4 regions of the Shewanella sp. HL-SH8 genome follow, and region 2 is predicted to be linked to each of the others. Evidence: predicted binding sites of a transcription regulator. Region 2 holds the regulator's gene; each other region holds the start of a gene.
The links. Region 2 encodes sigma-54, which starts transcription at its own class of promoters, with help from an activator protein. Its sites were predicted from a motif close to GTTGGCACGNNNNTNGNNT; they were not measured.
Positions count from the first base shown of each region.

Region 1: the regulator sigma-54 is predicted to act here: its motif matches at 2,387-2,405, upstream of ACRWQN_RS13755 (molybdopterin oxidoreductase family protein).
Region 3: the regulator sigma-54 is predicted to act here: its motif matches at 2,626-2,644, upstream of ACRWQN_RS05585 (P-II family nitrogen regulator).
Region 4: the regulator sigma-54 is predicted to act here: its motif matches at 2,862-2,880, upstream of flhA (flagellar biosynthesis protein FlhA).

Region 1 covers NZ_CP195039.1:3,118,484-3,123,422, forward strand. The annotation lists gene ACRWQN_RS13755 (molybdopterin oxidoreductase family protein) at 1-2,346, opposite strand, end outside; gene ACRWQN_RS13760 (cytochrome c3 family protein) at 2,671-3,006, opposite strand; gene htpX (protease HtpX) at 3,270-4,133, opposite strand; gene pepE (dipeptidase PepE) at 4,403-4,939, shown strand, end outside.
Region 2 covers NZ_CP195039.1:870,684-875,622, forward strand. The annotation lists gene rapZ (RNase adapter RapZ) at 1-273, opposite strand, end outside; gene ptsN (PTS IIA-like nitrogen regulatory protein PtsN) at 270-713, opposite strand; gene hpf (ribosome hibernation promoting factor) at 716-1,003, opposite strand; gene ACRWQN_RS03965 (RNA polymerase factor sigma-54) at 1,030-2,523, opposite strand; gene lptB (LPS export ABC transporter ATP-binding protein) at 2,684-3,415, opposite strand; gene lptA (lipopolysaccharide transport periplasmic protein LptA) at 3,412-3,999, opposite strand; gene lptC (LPS export ABC transporter periplasmic protein LptC) at 3,986-4,546, opposite strand; gene kdsC (3-deoxy-manno-octulosonate-8-phosphatase KdsC) at 4,543-4,939, opposite strand, start outside.
Region 3 covers NZ_CP195039.1:1,243,618-1,248,556, forward strand. The annotation lists gene narQ (nitrate/nitrite two-component system sensor histidine kinase NarQ) at 1-685, opposite strand, end outside; gene nrfA (ammonia-forming nitrite reductase cytochrome c552 subunit) at 979-2,373, shown strand; gene ACRWQN_RS05585 (P-II family nitrogen regulator) at 2,702-3,040, shown strand; gene ACRWQN_RS05590 (ammonium transporter) at 3,053-4,303, shown strand; gene ACRWQN_RS05595 (hypothetical protein) at 4,419-4,739, shown strand.
Region 4 covers NZ_CP195039.1:1,795,224-1,800,162, reverse strand. The annotation lists gene flhF (flagellar biosynthesis protein FlhF) at 1-687, opposite strand, end outside; gene flhA (flagellar biosynthesis protein FlhA) at 717-2,816, opposite strand; gene flhB (flagellar biosynthesis protein FlhB) at 2,950-4,083, opposite strand; partial or broken gene fliR (flagellar biosynthetic protein FliR) at 4,095-4,897, opposite strand; gene fliQ (flagellar biosynthesis protein FliQ) at 4,902-4,939, opposite strand, start outside.

The DNA of each region.
Region 1 (4,939 bases), 2.1 Mb from region 2:
CCACTTTAATGAATGGGGCGTGGCTTGATATGCAAAACCATCTTGTTGGTTTTCAAAACCAATATGATGACAAATACCATTGATTAACGTTTGAGCCACTTGCCAACAAAGGCCTGCGGCCGCTTTGTCATGAATGCCAAATACCACCCCTTGTAGGGCTAACGCCACCGGCGATAAAGTGACAGCTTGGCACTTAAATCCAGGTTGCTGTGAAATAGGGTCCACTCGGCTGTCAACAACTTGGTTAACTCCCTGAGTCAGTGAAAACTGCTTTGACCAGTGCATAGACATAGAGGCGACATCGACTGGCATGTCTTTATCTGCGACCACTCGAGCCATTGTAAAAGCTCGGGGCTTTGATTCTGTTTTTTGTTCCGCTTGAATACGGGCTAACCCACCTTCCACTAGATTAAATAAACCCAGTTGTTTTGGATGTAAATGGATCACAGGTTCTGGCACTCTTGCCCTCAGACTTGCAATATGACCTGTTCGTGTCATGGTATGCCACTGATCTCGGCTGCGACCACTGTTGAGCAATAACGCGGGGGTACTTGACTCAATACTATCAACACCATTCACTGATTGCCCTTTGGCTAAGTGAGTTGATACGTTCGCAGGCGTAATAAACTGTGCTTTACCGCTGATAGTAGAAAACTGACCATTTGAAAACACACGCTGATGTTGCTGACCTATTTGTTCAATGCTTGCGACTGGCCACTGTGTTGGCACTAAATCATCATATTGAGTTTTCGTTAATCCAGCGAGTCCGGCAAGATTAAAGTGTTTATCTGGAAAAGCCTGTTTCACTTTGGCACTGAGTAATGCAAATTCGCTAAATACAGCGGCGTTATGTTCGAAATCAAAGCCGTTAAAGCCCATTTTAATCGCCACTTGGCTCACCGCCCACCAATCAGGTTTTGCCTGACCTTTGGCAGTGATAAAGCTGCGTTGGCGGGTAATAGTGCGCTCGCTATTAGTGACTGTGCCACACTTTTCAGACCAGCCTTGGGCAGGAAGTAATATATCTGCCAGCTTAGCTGTATCAGAGTCAGGGCTCACTTCAGACACCACCACAAACGGACAATCGGCTAGTGCTTTGGCAATTTTAGCGCTGTTAGGTAGCGATACCACTGGGTTAGTGCCCATGATCCAAATAGCTTTTATCTTACCATCGGCTAATGCATCAAACATATCGACAGCGGCTAAGCCTTTTTGTTTGGCCACTGTATTACATTGCCAAAAGTCAGCCAGTAACGCCTGCTCACTATCAGCAAATCCCATATGACAGGCTAATTGAGTAGCCAAACCACCTACTTCTCGCCCGCCCATGGCATTAGGCTGTCCGGTCAGCGAAAAGAATCCGGCTCCAACCTGGCCTATTTGACCTAACGCAAGATGACAGTTAATCATTGCATTAGTAATATCGGTACCATTGACTGACTGGTTAACCCCTTGGCAGCTAGCCGTAATAACTTGTTCATGCTGGCTAAAAAGTTGATAAAACTCAATCAAGACCGTATAAGCTATCCCTACAGAGTCGGCAAGCATGTGCAGATCTGCACTGATCTGTTGTGCCTGACCAATCGCGTCAGCAAAACCTTCGGTATGAGCATCAATATAGCTGTGTTCAAGCGTGTTGGTGTCCGCTATAAAACCCAGCAAGCCAATAAATAACGCTAAGTCAGCACCTGGTGCTATCGCCAAGTGTAAATCGGCCTGTTTAGCTGTTGCTGTAGATAAAGGGTCGATAACCACCAGCTTAGCGCCATTGTTCTTTTTTGCAGCTAAAATGCGCTGAAATAAAACCGGATGGGTCCATGCGGTATTAGCACCAATTAATACAATCACTTGGGCGTGTTCAAAATCTTGATAACAACCTGGCACCACATCCTCACCAAATGCACGTTGCATTGCACTCACTGCTGAAGACATACACAGGCGTGAATTAGTATCGACATTAGCGGTTTTTAAAAAACCTTTAGCAAACTTGTTGGCAACATAATAATCTTCGGTGAGTAACTGACCTGATAAATAAAAGGCCACTGAATCTGAACCATATTGATCAATGGTTTGCTGAAATGTATCTGCAATTAATTGTGTAGCTGCATCCCAATCGAGTGGTTTACCTGAGCGTAACTTAGGGTAGCGCAATGTGTTGGGCTGGTTTAGGCTTTCTAATAAACGTTCACCTTTAGCGCATAGCTGACCAAAGTTAGCAGGGTGAACATTGTCGCCTTGCAACGTCAACCCTAAGCCGGTTTCACCAAGTGTGTGTGTTGAATTTTGGCTGATGGTTAATCCACAGCCAACACCACAATATGCACAACTTGATTGAATATCCGTCATTCCTACACCTATCTTCTCGCTACAATAATTGCATTTAATATCGCAACTAGCGTGCCAAATTTATACCGGATTGAAATTAAAGGTTTTTTATATATTTACTTAGGAAAGTAATCGAATATTGCGCAGCCAAAGTGCAACAAGTCGCACCAATGTTGCGCATCTTATTGAAAACAAAGTAATTAAAATACCTCTTTAGAGGTATAAAGATTTAGCAAGGTGGGTTATTTGAAGGCGATAAAACAAAGTAGACAATGATCGATAGTATTGAAAAAATGTCGCAAAAAGTGTTGATATAACACCATCATCAACACATTAGCTTACGCACTATTTAGCCACGCGACCATCATCGTGGCAGGCTTCGCAAGCAGGTTGTTCACCTACATTCACTTCATGTACCGCATGACAATCGACACACATCAACATGCCATCATGCGGTTTATGGTTATCATTCATTTTAGCTAATGAACCATGGCAACTTTGACATTGTTCAAATTCATATCCACCGTCAACCGAAGGTTCTTCATTTACATGACAGCTTTCACACCCGTTCATGCCGGCATGAAAATCAGCTAAGTTTTCCTCTGCGGCAGACGCGCCAATTGAAAAAGGGAGCACAGCAAAACAAACAGCGAATAGGGAACATAAGAAAATATTTTTCATATCAACCTCTTTTTATCCACGCTAGCCACAATGGTATTGAATAAAGGTCATTATTCATGATTGAGACCTTATATGGATGATTTTTTTAGCTTAAATCCAATTTAGTCGAACTACCGTACTTAAGCAACTATCATGTTATAACAAGACTTTAGCATTGAAGCTAAACTTGAAACGAGCGCTACATCAATACATCCATAATAAAAGTTATAAAAAAAACTGGAGCACAATGCTCCAGTTTAGTGGTGTTTATTTTACCGGCAATATTAGCTGTTCTTTAAAGCCGCAATGCGTTTTTCTAGTGGTGGATGGCTCATCATAAACTCAGCCATAGAACGCTTACCGCTAATACCTAACGCTGACATTTGAGCTGGCATTGCACCTGCTTCTGGGCCCGTTTTTAAACGTTCAAGCGCAGCGATCATCTTATTCTTACCCGCTAAACGTGCAGCACCTTCATCGGCTCTAAACTCACGTATACGAGAGAAGTAAGCCACAATGATTGAAGCTAAGATACCAAACAGCATATCTAATACAAACACCACGGCCATATAGGCAAACATACCTAAACCTTCACCTTCTTCACTGTTACTAGAGACAACATTATTAATAATACCCGCAACGACGCGTGCTGCAAAAATAACGAACGTGTTCACTACACCTTGAATTAGCGTTAACGTTACCATGTCACCGTTAGCAACGTGGCTAACTTCATGGGCTAGAACGCCTTCAATTTCATCCTGGGTCATGCCATAAAGTAAGCCTGAGCTTACCGCAACCAGTGAATTATTCTTACTTGGGCCAGTAGCAAACGCATTCATTTCAGGTGATTGGTAAATTGCCACTTCTGGCATTTTTATACCTGCTTGCTCAGCTTGACGAGCAACGGTTTCAACTAACCAGCGTTCAGTATTATCACGTGGATTGGTGATCACTTCACAACCCATGGTTTTCTTTGCCATCCATTTTGAAATGGCTAAACTGATAAAGGCGCCACCAAAACCGAAAATGGCAGCAAACACTAATAATCCACTCATCGTAGAAGTGTTAACTCCTAGAATAGACATTACAATTGAGGCCACTAGCAAAATTGCCATGTTGGTCGCAATTAACAAAAAGATACGCTTCATTTTAGCTCCTGTGTTGGCAAGATTGCCGATATCAATACATTCTACAGACATAATATGTCCGGTAAAATGATTTTCAAGGTATTGTAGATTAAATATGATTTAATCAACCAAGATACATTATTACTCGCAGATTTTAGGTACAGATACTTAATTGAAACTTAAATGTCGCGACACAAAAACCGGAAAGTCATCTCTATTATCTTGCTGCTATTAACTTTGTTAATATGGGGATAATCGACTGTGGTTATTGAAGAAAAAAAGGATATTTTATGTCAGTGAATGCTTTATTATTGAGCGCTTCTAGAGTGGGTGACACCCCGTATTTACACCATGCTGTTGAGCTTATAAAACCATTGTGTATAGCAGGACAAAAATGGCTGTTTATTCCTTATGCAGGTGTTGGTATGAGCTACAGTGAATATTTGGAAAAAGTTCGCCAAGGCTTAGCTGATTTACCCATCAGTATTAGTAGTATTGATGAATACGGCGATCCAAAACAAGCCATAAAAGATGCCGATGGTATTTTTATTGGTGGCGGTAATACGTTCCAATTACTCAATGAATTATATCGTTATGATTTAGTTCACCTGATTAAACAGCAGGTCAGTGAAGGTAAGCCTTATGTGGGCTGGAGCGCTGGATCTAACATTGCAGGCTTGTCAATTCGCACCACGAACGATATGCCGATTATTGAGCCGCCTTCATTTACCGCTATCGGCCTAGTGCCATTTCAAATCAATCCACATTACAGTAATTATCAAGCACCGGGCCATAATGGTGAAACGCGTGCCCAGCGTTTATATGAG
Region 2 (4,939 bases):
TGCCTCATCACTTGCCTGTAAAAAAAAGCTTATGACTTCCGTATCGTCAGATAACCACGCTAGCTGCTGCTGTAATACTTTACCTTGCTCTTCTATATTTCGAACATCAACACTTATAGCCACCAGTTCATTGGTGTTTCTAAGCTGTTCTAATAGCCGTCCAATTAAGGGCAGTGGTAAGTTATCAACGCAATAGTAACCTAGGTCTTCTAGTACCCTAAGTGCGACAGATTTACCTGAGCCCGAACGACCGGATACAATGACTAATTTCATGCTGTGATAACCTGATAGAGTTCAGTTGAGTTACTTGCTTTTCGTAACTGCTTAAGAATATGTTTATCCGATAACTTTTCAGCCATTGAGGATAGGGTACTGAGATGTTGCTGACACTGGTCTGCTGGCACCAGTAATGCAAATAAGAGATCCACTGGTTGTTTGTCGATAGCATCAAATGAAATCGCTTCTTCGCACTTTATAAAAACCGCGATAGGGCGAACGATGGACGTTAAACGACCATGCGGGATTGCAATGCCAGAGCCTATTCCTGTGCTACCCATTTTTTCTCTGGCCACTAGGCTTTCAAAAATCTCTTGTGAAGAGAGGGATGGGTACTGGGCTGCAGCTAAATCGCTGATAAGCTCCAGTACCTTTTTCTTACTGCCCGGTGTGGCACAGGAGGTGCATTCCGGCTGCAGGATGGTACTAAGTTCCATCATTAATGCTTAGTTAATTTCTCTTTGTGTTTAATGACCTGACGATCGAGTTTATCAATCAGGGCGTCTATAGCGTGATACATATCAGCATGTTCAGATGTCGCAAATACCTCAGCTCCATTCAAGCTGACTTTTGCTTCAGCTATCTGTTGTTGCTTTTCGACATTTAATACTACGTGGACATTATTGATCTGATCGAAATGTCGTTCAAGTTTTGTAAACTTACTTGTGACATATTCTCTTAGTGATTCAGTAATTTCAATATGATGACCCGTTAAGGTGATTTGCATATTTATCCTCCAATTGCCTAGGTAGATTATAAACTCTTACGTTGGTTTGAGGGAGGGATCATCATCGCTTCGCGGTATTTCGCTATGGTGCGACGTGCAACATTAATCCCTTGTTCTGCCAGAAGATCTGCCATTTTACTGTCGCTTAGTGGTTTTTTCTGGTTTTCAGCAGCAACCAGCTTTTTAATAAAAGCTCTAATTGCTGTAGACGAACATTCTCCGCCATCATCAGTACTGACATGGCTAGAGAAAAAATACTTAAGTTCGAACAGTCCGCGCGGTGTGTGCATATACTTTTGTGTGGTGACACGCGAAATAGTGGACTCATGCATTTCGACAGCTTCAGCTATGTCATTCAACACCATAGGCTTCATGGCTTCAGCACCGTACTCAAAAAAACCTTGCTGAAATTGCACAATACAATTGGATACTTTAAGCAGGGTGTCGCTGCGGCTTTCTAAGCTTTTGATAAACCATTTGGCTTCTTGTAAGTGACCTCGAATAAATTGAGTGTCTGTTGAACTCTTACTGCTTTTTGCCATGGCGGCATATTGTTGATTAATACCTATTTTTGGCATGTTATCAGGGTTCAATTCAACCACCCAACGGCCATTCTTTTTGGTCACTGACACGTCTGGGATAACATATTCATCATCCGGTGGGGTGATCATCGTGCCAGGACGTGGATTTAAAGATTGAATTAATTCAATTGCTTCGCGCAGCTCATCTTCTTTTAGCTTAGTTTTGCGCATGAGTGTGCGAAAATCACGTCCAGCAATCAAATCTAAATAATCTTTGATTAACATTCTGGCATTATCAATATGGGGCGTGTCTGGGGCAAACTGAACAAGTTGAATCAATAAACATTCACTTAAGCTACGTGAGGCGACACCCAGAGGGTCGAAATGTTGTATACGTTTTAGTACCGCTTCGACTTCGTCTAATTCGACAGAATCATCGCCCATAGCTTCTAAAATATCTTCAGTACTTTGGGTGAGATAACCTGTGTCATCAATGGCATCAATAATGGCTGTGGCAATAGCGAGGTCTGTTTCAGAAAAAGGCGTTAGATTTTTTTGCCATTCTAAATGCTCGTATAATCCTTCGGATGTTTCACCTTGGAAGGGCATGTCATCATTTGGCATGCTGCCAGAACCCGAACCAGGGCTTGCCATTGGGGAGGCGCTGTACACTTCATCCCAGGTAGTGTCCATTGGCAAGTCTTCAGACATTTGCTCTTTAGTCATTGACTCTGCGGTGTCGACATTTGAAGTGTCTTTTTCGACTACAGGTGCGCTTACTTCATTGAAGTCAGTTTCTGATAGGTCTTTTGAGTTATCATTTTTGTTGCTAAGTGCTGAAAATTCATCTTCCATTTCAAGCAAAGGATTGGAATCTAATACTTGTTGAATTTCTTGCTGTAACTCCAAAGATGATAACTGCAGCAAACGTATAGCTTGTTGCAGCTGTGGGGTCATAGTGAGGTGCTGACCCATTTTAAGTTGGAGTGAAGCTTTCATTACTGCTGATCCCTAGAAGAATTCGGCTTTCTACACTGATTAAAGTGAGTGATAGTCGCAATTTTTTAACAAATGGTTTTACTTTACCTATACACGATCAATTAACTTAGTCGCCAGAAACATTTTGCCAAGCAAGTGCTTCAGATCCTATTTAGATTAACTATAGCTTGAATTGTTCGCCTAAGTATACTGCTCGAACTTGCTGATTGTTGAGTACTTCAGTTGGGGTGCCTTCGGCAATCAAATTCCCCTGGCTAACAATATATGCCCGCTCACACACATCAAGTGTTTCACGGACATTATGATCAGTAATTAATACGCCTAGGCCACGGTGTTTGAGTTGCAGAATAATTTTCTTAATATCAATCACTGAAATAGGGTCAACACCCGCAAAGGGCTCATCTAACAATATAAATTTAGGATTGGCTGCTAAAGCGCGTGCAATTTCTACCCGTCGTCTTTCACCACCAGATAGCGACATGCCTAAGCTATCGCGAATATGGGTAATATGGAATTCTTCTAAAAGATGCTCCAGTTCCTGAATTCGCTCATCCGAAGTCATCGATTTTCGGGTTTGCAACACGGCCATAATATTATCGTGCACACTGAGCTTTCTAAAAATACTGGCTTCTTGTGGTAAATAGCCAATACCTTTTCGCGCACGTAAATGCATTGGGTCAGCAGTTAAGTCATCGTCATCAATTAAAATGCGGCCATGGTCACTTTTGACTAAACCAACAACCATATAAAACGTGGTCGTTTTACCTGCGCCATTGGGACCAAGTAGTCCGACAATTTGGCCTGTTTTTACAGTTAAGCTGACACTTTTAACCACTTGACGGCTTTTATAGCTTTTGGCTAAGTTCTCAGCTGTTAAGGTAATTTGGGTCATTGGTTACCTTGCTTTTTTAACGGGATTTCAGGTAATTTTTGTGCTGGTGACTCATCATTTTGGAAATTTTCCGGTTGAATAATGGTAATAACACGATCTTCACCTTTACCGGTACTTTCAGCGATAAGTTCCTGAGCATTGATATTGTAACGGATCACGTTACCAGTCACTTTACTGCCTGCTTGATCTAGCTTAGCGTTACCGGTTAATAACAGTCCAGTTGTTGCTAAGTCATAACGAATTTCATTGGCGCTTGCTGTACCTATGCGACCATCATCAAGTTCTTGTGAAAATGTAGCAGGGTTACCGGTCGCAATGAGCGTTTTAGTCTGGCCGTTTTCAGCTGAAAATGCCCGCAGTTCATCGGCTTCGATATTGATCGAGCCTTGGGTAATTTTTACTGGGCCGTTAAAAATAATTTGATTATTTTTAACGTCTGCTCGTTGACTTACGGCAGCAATTTTAAGCTCTTGCTTCAAATCGCCTTCTTTAGCTACGGCGTTGCCTGCTAATACACTAATCGCTAAAGTGCAAATAACACTGCTTTTACCGAGCAATGTGGTTAAAAACTTAATGTGGTTCATATGTCCCTTCTACCTGGCTGAGTAAGGTAATTTGTTCTGCATTGAGATCGGCAAATAGCCCTAAGCCTTGAATAATAAAACCATTACCTTTAATGGTAACTGACTCTTCAGAACGACCTATCATAGTGTTTAAATTAAAGGTGACTTGTTGAGTTTCAAGTGATTGTAATGGTTCTTCAATATCAATGGCATCAATTACTACATCGTTATGTAAACTGACTTCATTTGAATGTTGAGCTAAGGTCGCATTTTTAGCTGTTATTTGCCACTGCGCTTTACCATTCTCAGGGTAAAGAAGGAGTACAGGCGCAGTAAATGAAGTGGTATTTGTGCTGGTGAAATGTTCCATATGCTCGGCGCTAACTTTGCTGTCAATAAACCCGAGTTTATTAAATTCTGTCGTGCGAAGATTGTCAGCCACAAAATCAGGTCGCTCAATTCTAGGATCTTTAATTAACGCCATTTGGTTACGTTTGACTTGTACTTGCCAATACAATACCAAGGCTAAGCCAAAAAATGCACAAATAGCCAGTGTGGTTCGATTCATATGCTCATACCATGGGCACTTTCAAATTTATTTTGGCTTAATAACAACAAATCAGTGAGTTCTCTTAAGGCACCATTACCACCTTTAATGGTGGTTATCATATGGCAATGTTGTTTCACATAAGGATGTCCATCGGCCACGCTGACAGCAAGTCCTACTACTTTCATCACAGGTAAATCTACCATGTCGTCGCCAATATAAGCTACTTGTTCAGCAGTAACGTTATATTTTTTGATTAATTCCTCGTAGGGAGTAAATTTATCATCTATTCCTTGATAGATATCTTTGATGCCTAAAGCTGTCATGCGATTTTCGACAATTTTAGATTTTCGTCCGGTAATAACCGCCACATTAATGCCACTGGTTAATATTGAGCGAACGCCATATCCGTCT
Region 3 (4,939 bases), 370 kb from region 2:
CAAGATCTTGATATAAATTTGATAATTCTGAGGCCGTTTTTTTCAGTGCATTACTTAATGCCGTTAGCTCTATGTAATCCGTTTTAGGCATATCGACATCGAAATTACCTTGTGAAATAGTAATTGCACTATCCATTAATAATTGCAGCGGTTTTACCACTCGCCTGCGGGTAAACATAACGGCAATAGCGGCAACGATTAACATTAATGTCAACCCAATAACTTGACTCAGGACCAGTAACCTCAATTTATCGGCGGAAAAACGTTCGATTTCTAATACCAGAGTATCGACGGTATCAACAAAATCGGTTAACGCTTCACTATAAAGCTTGGTTTCACCAGTTTCTGCATAGGTTCTCATTAACTGCCATTTATCTATCACTAGTAAGTACTGTTTTGATAAGGTTTTTGGGCTGTACCATGCGAGGGAATTTTGCAGTTCATTTGAGTTGAGAGTGTTTTCAAACTCTTCAATTTTGGCGTTGACTTGGTCATTTTCTGTGTTGGCAGATAGCAATAGTCGATAACTTTGCATACGTAATGAACCTGAGGCATTGATTGCTCGGGCATCACCAATGCTGAATGATAAATTAATAATTGAGTACACAGCTAAACTTGAAGAAAGTAAGATTAGCACTAACATTACTCCCAGTATCGTAGAGGTTAAACTACCGCGTTTTAACATTTTCGATCCATTTTATGACGTTTTTCAGCTGAATTAGTGTGACATGTTTATCTACTTAAAACACCACTGAAACACAGGTGAAAAGAGAGTTCTACATTAGCTAGCGCTTTAATACATTAACAGAATTGAAAAAATGTGAGATACAACACGTTCACATATTGATCTGGCGCATACTTCTATCTCTATACCCCGAAAGGGGTATTCTTAATTAAGGCTTAAATAGCTAATTTTGACCTTGGAAAGATCGTGGTTATAAATTAATTATAAAGTAACACGGAGTGAAGGTGATGAAGATGAACATAACAAATACTGTATTAAGTGCAGTCATTGCGACCAGCTTTTTAGCTGCTGGTGCAATAGCAAGTGATAAGACTGAACCCCGCAGTGAAGTATATAAAGATAAGTATTCTGCTCAGTATGAGTCTTGGCATGATACCAGCGAAAGTAAAGAAATTGTTGATATGCTGGAAGAGGTACCTAGCTTAGTGGTTTTATGGGCAGGTTACGGTTTCGCAAAAGATTATAATGCACCACGTGGTCACCATTATGCGGTTACTGACGTCACTAACACATTACGTACTGGCGCCCCTAAAAATGCTGAAGACGGCCCAATGCCGATGGCATGTTGGAGTTGTAAAAGTCCAGATGTTCCCCGTGTAATCGAAGAGCAAGGCGAAGATGGCTATTTTACGGGCAAATGGGCTAAAGGCGGACCTGAAATTGTTAACACAATCGGTTGTAGTGACTGTCATGAAAAAGGATCGCCTAAATTACGCATCTCTCGTCCATATGTCGATCGTGCATTAGGTGCAATTGGCACACCTTTTGATAAAGCGTCACGTAAAGATAAGCAATCTATGGTTTGTGCGCAGTGCCATGTAGAGTACTACTTCGAGAAAACCGCTGATAAACCTGGTTTTGTGAAGTTCCCGTGGGATATGGGAACTACTGTTGAGCAAATGGAAGTTTACTACGACAATATGGAGTTCTCTGATTGGACCCATGCTGTATCTCGAACTCCTATGCTTAAAGCACAGCATCCAGGTTATGAAACTTGGAAAGCAGGTGTGCACGGAAAAAACAACGTAACCTGTACAGATTGTCATATGCCTAAAGTGGCTAAAGCAAATGGTAAAGGTAAGTTTACCGATCACAAAGTGGGTAATCCGTTCGATCGTTTTGATGAAACCTGTGCTACCTGCCATAGCCAAAGCAAAGAGTTCATGGTTAATTTAACTAATGAACGCAAGCAAAAAGTAGGTGAACTTAAAGCCAGTGCTGAAGCACAATTAGTTAAAGCTCACTTTGAAGCAAAAGCGGCTTGGGATGCGGGTGCAACTGAAGCTGAAATGAAGCCTATCCTTATGGATATCCGTCATTCACAGTGGCGTTGGGACTATGCAACTGCATCACATGGTGTTGCGGCTCACGCAGCTGATGAAGCGTTACGTATTTTAGGCACCGCGGTTGATAAAGCGGCTAATGCACGTATTAAGCTTGCTCACCTATTGGCGGCTAAAGGTGTTAAGCAACCCATTGCTTATCCTGACACGTCGACTAAAGCAAAAGCGCAAGCAGCATTAGGCATGGACATGAAAACAATGAATGCAGAAAAAGAAGCATTCAAGAAAAATCTAGTGCCTAAATGGCAAGAAGAAGCAAAAAAACGCGAAGCGACTTATAAGTAAGTTGTAAGTTTACTCAAGGCAACTTTGAAGAGTTAACTTGAATTAGCTAAATGCTTTAGTAAAGCCCTCGAAAGAGGGCTTTTTTTTATGCGGTTTATCACTTGGCTAACACTAATCTTTTCTTCGCTCATTTCATCGTAGAGCTGCACCAATATCAAGCGGCCTAGTTTTTAGTGCACCATTATGGTGCTAAATTGTCGCTATTTTTATTGAAAATTTACTCTATTTCTATTTAAAACATTAACTTAAAAAACTGGCCTGATGATTGAATCTGTTTTATCAACAAATATATAACAAATTCATATTTTATTAATTTTTGGAGGTCGGGATGAAACTCGTCAGCGCAATCATCAAACCATTTAAATTGGATGATGTCCGTGAAGCAATAGCTGGTATGGGCATTGAGGGTATGACAGTTACTGAGGTGAAAGGTTTTGGTCGTCAAAAAGGTCACACTGAGCTTTATCGTGGTGCTGAATATCAAGTTGATTTTTTACCTAAAGTAAAATTAGAAATAGCCACTAAAGAAGAAAACCTAGATATGTTAATTGAGGCTATTACCACTGCAGCGCATACCGGCAAAATTGGTGACGGTAAGATTTTTGTAACTAATTTAGAACAAGCCGTGCGTATTCGTACCGGTGAAGTTGATAACGAAGCATTATAAGGGGCAATGATAATGGAAGAATTAGCAAAATTAGGACTAACTGTTAGCGAGTTACGCTTTGCATTAGATACTTTCTATTTTTTGATCTCTGGTGCATTAGTGATGTGGATGGCTGCAGGGTTTGCCATGTTGGAAGCTGGCTTAGTACGTTCAAAAAATACCACTGAAATTTTAACTAAAAACGTATGTCTATATGCTATCGCTTGTGTAACCTACCTGCTTGTTGGATATAACATCATGTATGTCGACAACGCTGAAGGCGGTATTATTCCTTCATTTGGAGCATTAATTGGTTCGCAAGCTGCTGATGCTGACCACGCATTAGAGTCTGACTTTTTCTTTCAAGTTGTATTTGTTGCTACCGCGATGTCGATTGTATCGGGTGCAGTTGCAGAACGCATGAAGTTATGGGCTTTCCTGGCATTTTCAGTGTTTATGACGACGATTATTTATCCTGTTGAAGGCTATTGGACTTGGGGCGGTGGATTTTTATCAGAAGCTGGTTTTGTTGATTTTGCGGGCAGTGGCATAGTACACATGGCGGGTGCAGCAGCGGCTGTTGCTGGTGTATTATTACTGGGTGCTCGTAAAGGCAAATACGGTGCTAACGGCCAGGTTAATCCAATTCCAGGCTCTAATTTACCAATGGCAACCTTAGGGATGTTTATTCTGTGGATGGGTTGGTTTGGCTTTAACGGTGGTTCACAGTTATTGGTGTCTGATGCTGAAAATGCGTCAGCCGTGGCTAAGGTTTTCGTCAACACTAACTCCGCCGCCGCATTCGGTGCTATAGCCGCCTTGATTGTGTGTAAAGTGGTGTGGGGTAAAGCTGATTTAACTATGATATTAAACGGTGCTTTAGCAGGTCTTGTGGCAATTACGGCAGATCCATTATCGCCTTCACTTGTTATGGCTGGTGTCATTGGCTTAGTTGCTGGTGGTGTGGTTATTTTCTCAATTATTGGTTTTGACCGTATCAAAATTGACGATCCAGTGGGCGCAATCTCAGTTCATGGAGTAGCAGGTTTATTAGGACTAATGCTAGTGCCATTATCAAATGCTGATGCAAGCTTTGGGTCGCAGTTATTCGGTGCAGCAGTTATCTTTGGCTGGGTATTCTCAGCGTCACTTTTAGTTTGGTTTGTTCTCAAGGTGACTATGGGTATTCGTGTTAGTGAAGAGGAAGAGTATGTCGGTATGGATGCATCTGACTGTGGTATTGACGCTTATCCTGAGTTTGTTAGCGTAAAAAACGGTAGCTAATTTTACAAGTGTCGTAATATTTAAGCAGAGTCCTTTAGGGCTCTGTTTTTTTATGTGCTAGATTTATTGTTTATGACATCATTTGAGACGGCCTATGAATACCTTCAATCACTTTATGACTTTTACGGTAATCGCGATAAGTTCTATGGTCAGTTATTCACTTAGCGCAGGGCAAGTTGTAGTAAGAAAGTCATCTGAACAATTTGATGCTTTTGCCGTTCGCGATCAAATTGCTAAAGAGTTCGAATGGCAAGAGGCGCTCAGAATGCAGCAGCAAATTGAAATTTTACAGGCCCTGCCAGTGGGCTGTATTCCATTTGCTTTGCCGTATCGATATTTTAGCTGTAATGGCTTTGCTTATCGTCCGTATGACTATCAAAATAAAGAGTTATTTATTAAAATAGATCCGCCTAAGCATCCAGCACAACCTAAATAGTACTCTGTTAATCTGAGTTGAACTGGTGGATGCCCGTTGTTAAATTCACGTCTTTTTGGCTGAAAAGGGTTTACTTGACTAAACTTACCTTATTCGTATTTCGATTAAGAGGGTTGGGTTATGTGGTCTATTACCTTTCAAAAGTACGTCAATCCTATTACTGGCTTACATCAACTTAAGCAAAGAGTGTTACCTATATT
Region 4 (4,939 bases), 920 kb from region 2:
TTGTGGTAATGAACGCACTAATTCCGCTGGATTATAGTGTTGACTCAAAGATGAAAGTTTAGCTGAAACGGGTGCTGAAAACTCTGCAGCAAGTAGTTTACTTTCAAGCATAGCACCCACAGGATCTTTCCGCTTTTTTTGTTCAGTCATCAATGAAGATACTTGATGAGTCAGTAAGTTACGTAATGAAGCCATTTCTTCACGAAGCGCATCCATTTCGGTCGAACTGACCTTATTATTTTTTGACTGCTTATCAAATCCAGCTTGTTGCTGATATTGGGGTTTAGCTGGCTTCGCCTCAGCTGTCACGCCTTGTAATTGGCGCGCCCATTCAGGTAAATCAGAGTCATCTTTTTTAGGAGGCATTTGCTGACTTAAGCGGCTTTGTTGTTTCTCTAACAACGCTTGTAATGAATCTGCCGCTGGCGGTGGATTAATTTTTGTCTTTGCCTTGATTACAGAGTTAGATGCAAGTGATACGCGATCCTCACTTAGATCCATAAAGCCTGGAGTCGGTGCCGCCATAGCGGCACTCGCCTTAGGCTCATCGTAATCAACGGCGGCGACAATCTCGATCCCGCCTGCCACTTTTTTATTCGACATAATGACAGCGTCAGAGCCAAGGGTCTCTTTTACTTGCGCTAATGCTGCGCGCATATCTTTGGCAAAAAATCGTTTAATTTTCACTTACGCACCTCTTTTATCTGACGTTATCACTATTGGCCAACAGATGAAACAATCCGTATCTGTTTCTCATCTGGAATTTCTTGATACGAAATTACCCTTAAATTTGGAATAGTGTACTTAACAAATCGTGACAGAGTTGAACGTAGCATGCCTGATGTCAATAAAATGGCTGGCTGACCGACCATTTCTTGTTTCTGTGAAGCATCAAGTAATGACTGCTGCATGCGTTCTGCAAGGCCTGGTTCAATATTTGGCCCCTCTCCCCCTGTCGCCTGCATAGACTTATGCAACATTTGTTCCAACTCTGGAGCCAAAGTAATGACGGGGATTTCTAGCTCAGGTCCGGATATTTCTTGCACAATCATACGTTTTAGCGCGATTCGAACTGCAGCGGTAAGTACTTCAGTATCATTACTTTTGGTGCCGTATTCCAGCAAAGTTTGCACTATAGTACGTAAGTCACGCACAGACACGCCTTCATTCAATAGATTTTGCATTACTTTAACCACATTACCTAGCGACATTACATCCGGTATAAAGCCATCAACAAGTTTTGGTGACTGTTTAGAAAGCATGTCCATTAATTGTTGTACTTCTTCATAGCCTAATAACTTAGCAGCATTATTACTGAGTAATTGGCTGATATGAGTTGCTACCACAGTTGCAGTATCTACCACTGTATAGCCTAGTGTTTGCGCATGCTCACGTTGCTCTGGTGCAATCCAAACGGCTTCTAGCCCAAATGCAGGATCGGTAGTTTCTATGCCATCAAGCTTGCCATAAACCTGCCCAGGGTTAATGGCTAACTCACAATCATGCCTCACCTCAGCCTCACCAACCACCACGCCCATTAAATGAATACGATATGAATTTGGCGATAAATCGAGATTGTCACGAATATGCACTGCTGGCACTAGAAAACCTAACTCTTGTGATAGCTTTTTACGCACCCCTTTAATTCTACTTAATAACTCTCCACCTTGACCTTTATCAACTAAGGGGATGAGTCTATATCCGACTTCTAAACCGATAGTGTCAACGTGACGAACATCGTCCCAACTTAAATCTTTTGGTTCTTTATCTTTAATATCTGGCGGGCCTTTTTTGACAAGCTCTAATGCTGCGGATTTTCTATCATTAATACGTTTGTTAACAAAATAAGCCGCACCGGCTGTCAAAAATGCAAAACTGATAAAGGCAACATGTGGCATACCAGGTACAATACCCATAACAAATAACAAACCTGCTGCAATAGCTAACGACTTAGGCTTGTCAAACATCTGACTCATCATCATCTGGCCCATGTCACCAGATTCATTTTGACGAGTAACCATTAGAGCAGCTGCAATTGAAAGTAGTAAACCAGGTATTTGAGCGACTAGACCATCACCAATAGTCAGTAGAGTGTAAACTTCTACTGCACTAGAAAAATCCATTCCATGCTGAACCATACCAATGACGAAGCCGCCCAACATGTTAATCACCAAAATCATAATACCGGCTATGGCATCGCCTTTTACAAATTTTGAGGCACCGTCCATCGCACCATAAAAGTCTGCCTCGCGAGTGACTTCTTCGCGACGAATACGCGCTTGATCTTGATTTAAAATGCCAGCGTTCAAGTCAGCATCAATGGCCATTTGTTTACCGGGCATAGCATCCAAGGTAAACCGCGCACTGACCTCTGAGATACGACCTGCACCTTTAGTAACAACAGCAAAGTTGATAATAATCAAGATTAAAAATACAACTAAGCCAACAGCATAGTTACCACCAATAACCACTGAACCGAAGGCTTCAATGACTTTACCCGCCGCGTCGCCACCATTATGACCTTCTAGTAATACCACTCGAGTTGAAGCCACATTTAAGGCAAGTCTTAGTAAAGTAGCCACTAAAAGTACTGTGGGGAAAGCGGCGAAATCGAGTGGCCTGTCGGTATAAATAGCGACAAGCAGCACGACTAAAGCCAGTGCAATGTTGAATGAAAACAAGATATCTAATAAGAATGGCGGGATCGGTAAAACAATCATCCCTAATGCCGCCAACACTAACAGAGGCGTACCAATTCCTTTAAAGGTTGATGGTCGGATTTGTTTAAATTGCCCGAAAACTGCTTTTACATCCATTCGCGAAAGCCTTTTACTGATGAATTTTTGACGCGTACAGTCAAATAGCAAGAATTAAGCCAACAAAAAAATTCAATCATAATTTGATAATAGAATCTATTTACTAGGATTAAAAAACAATCTAAGAGTGTTATTAATGCTTTAGTTCATCCGGAATGGGTTGTTTTAACGGGACTGGTATAGGACGACGCCCCTTACCTTTTTGGTATTGTTTTAACTGAAATACATATGCAAGCACCTGAGCAACAGCGGTAAATAAGCCTTCTGGCACTTGTTGACCTACTTTTGTTGTATGATAAATAGCCCTTGCTAATGGTGGTGCAGACACAATCGCAACGTTATGCTCACGAGCGATTTCACGAATTTTAAATGCAACATCATCAACTCCTTTAGCAATTAAAAATGGTGCGGAGGAGCGGGCAACATCATATTTAACCGCTACAGCATAGTGTTCAGGGTTGACCACAATAACATCAGCATTGGGCACTTCGGCCATCATCCTTGTTTGCGCCATTTCTCGTTGCAGTTGTCTGACACGGCCTTTAACTTCAGGTTGGCCTTCAGAATCTTTGTACTCGTCTTTAATTTCTTGTTTGGTCATTTTAAGTTGTTTATTGTGATTCCAAATTTGAAACGGTACATCAATAATCACAATGATTAGCATCGAGGAACATAACAGAATAAACATCCATACTAATAAATCTAAAGCATGGTAAACGTTGCCAGGTAAATGGTCGCTAGACAACATTAAAATATCGTAAAAATAGAACTTTAGTAAGAAATACGCAGCAATGGCTACTACCGAAAATTTGGCTATACCCTTAGTTAACTCCACTAACGCCTGCGTTCCAAACATTCGCTTAAATCCACTAACGGGACTCATTTTACTGCCCTTGGGCATAAAAGCTTTTACAGAAAAAGACAAGCCACCTAAAACGATATTGCCCAAAAAAGATACCAAAGCGAGCAAAGCAATAAAACTTACCAAAGGCCAAGCAAGCTCATTGCCCACCACGCCCCAAATTCGATACATCGAATTAGTATCAAAGATTTGATCTCGCTCCATGGTAAAAATTTGTTTCATTATGGTATATAAACTTTTGGCGATAGCAGGCCCAGTCATAGCAAAGCCAACCGATGCAGCAAGTAATACCGCAGCAGTGCCTAACTCTTTAGAGCGAGCAACCTGACCTTTTTCACGCGCCTGTTCAAGACGCTTACTGGTGGGCTCTTCTGTGCGTTCTTGACCACTGTCAGCTTCTGACATTTACTGTGTCCTTAAAAAGCAACATCACCATCAATTTGGCATTGCAGTTGTAAAATATCACACATCAATAATTGGGCTGCTAACCATACTTCATCAAAATGTGCCATGATAGGACCTAATGTTAGCCACAATATCACTAATCCGCTAACCATGGTGACTGGAAAACCTATTGAAAAGATGTTCAACTGTGGTGATGCACGGGTCATTACACCAAAAGATAAATTGATCAATAATAACGCAACAATGGCTGAGATAGACATAGTTAGTGCCGCGCCGAACATATAAGATCCCCATTCAGCAAGATTTTTATAGGTGGTAATATTAATACCTTCTGCCGATACTGGAATAGTTTCAAAACTGGCGACAATCATTCTAAACATTAGTAAGTGACCATCAACAGCTAAAAATATTAACGTAGCAAGAAGCAAGAATATATTACCCACCACAGGGGTTTGCTCACCAGAGCCCGGATCAACCATTGATGCAAAACCTAAACTGGTTTGCATACCAATAATATGTCCTGTCAGCACGAATGTTTGCATCATCATCACACTCACAAAGCCCATTGCAGTACCAATTAAAAGCTGTTGTAAAGTAATAAACACTGAGCTAAGTGCAAATAGCTCTACATTTTCAACAGGGGGAGTACAGGCACAATGGCAAACGTAAATGCCATTGAGAAAAGTAATCTGACGCGAGAGGGCGTTGTATTGGCGCCAAAGACAGTCATGGTCATCAACATGGCTGATATGCGAAAGAGCGGCCATAGATACATGGCAATTGTCTGACTGATTTCATCAAACAATATTTCCATCGGCCTACCCAATCACTACAGGGATAAGGTTAATCATCTCGA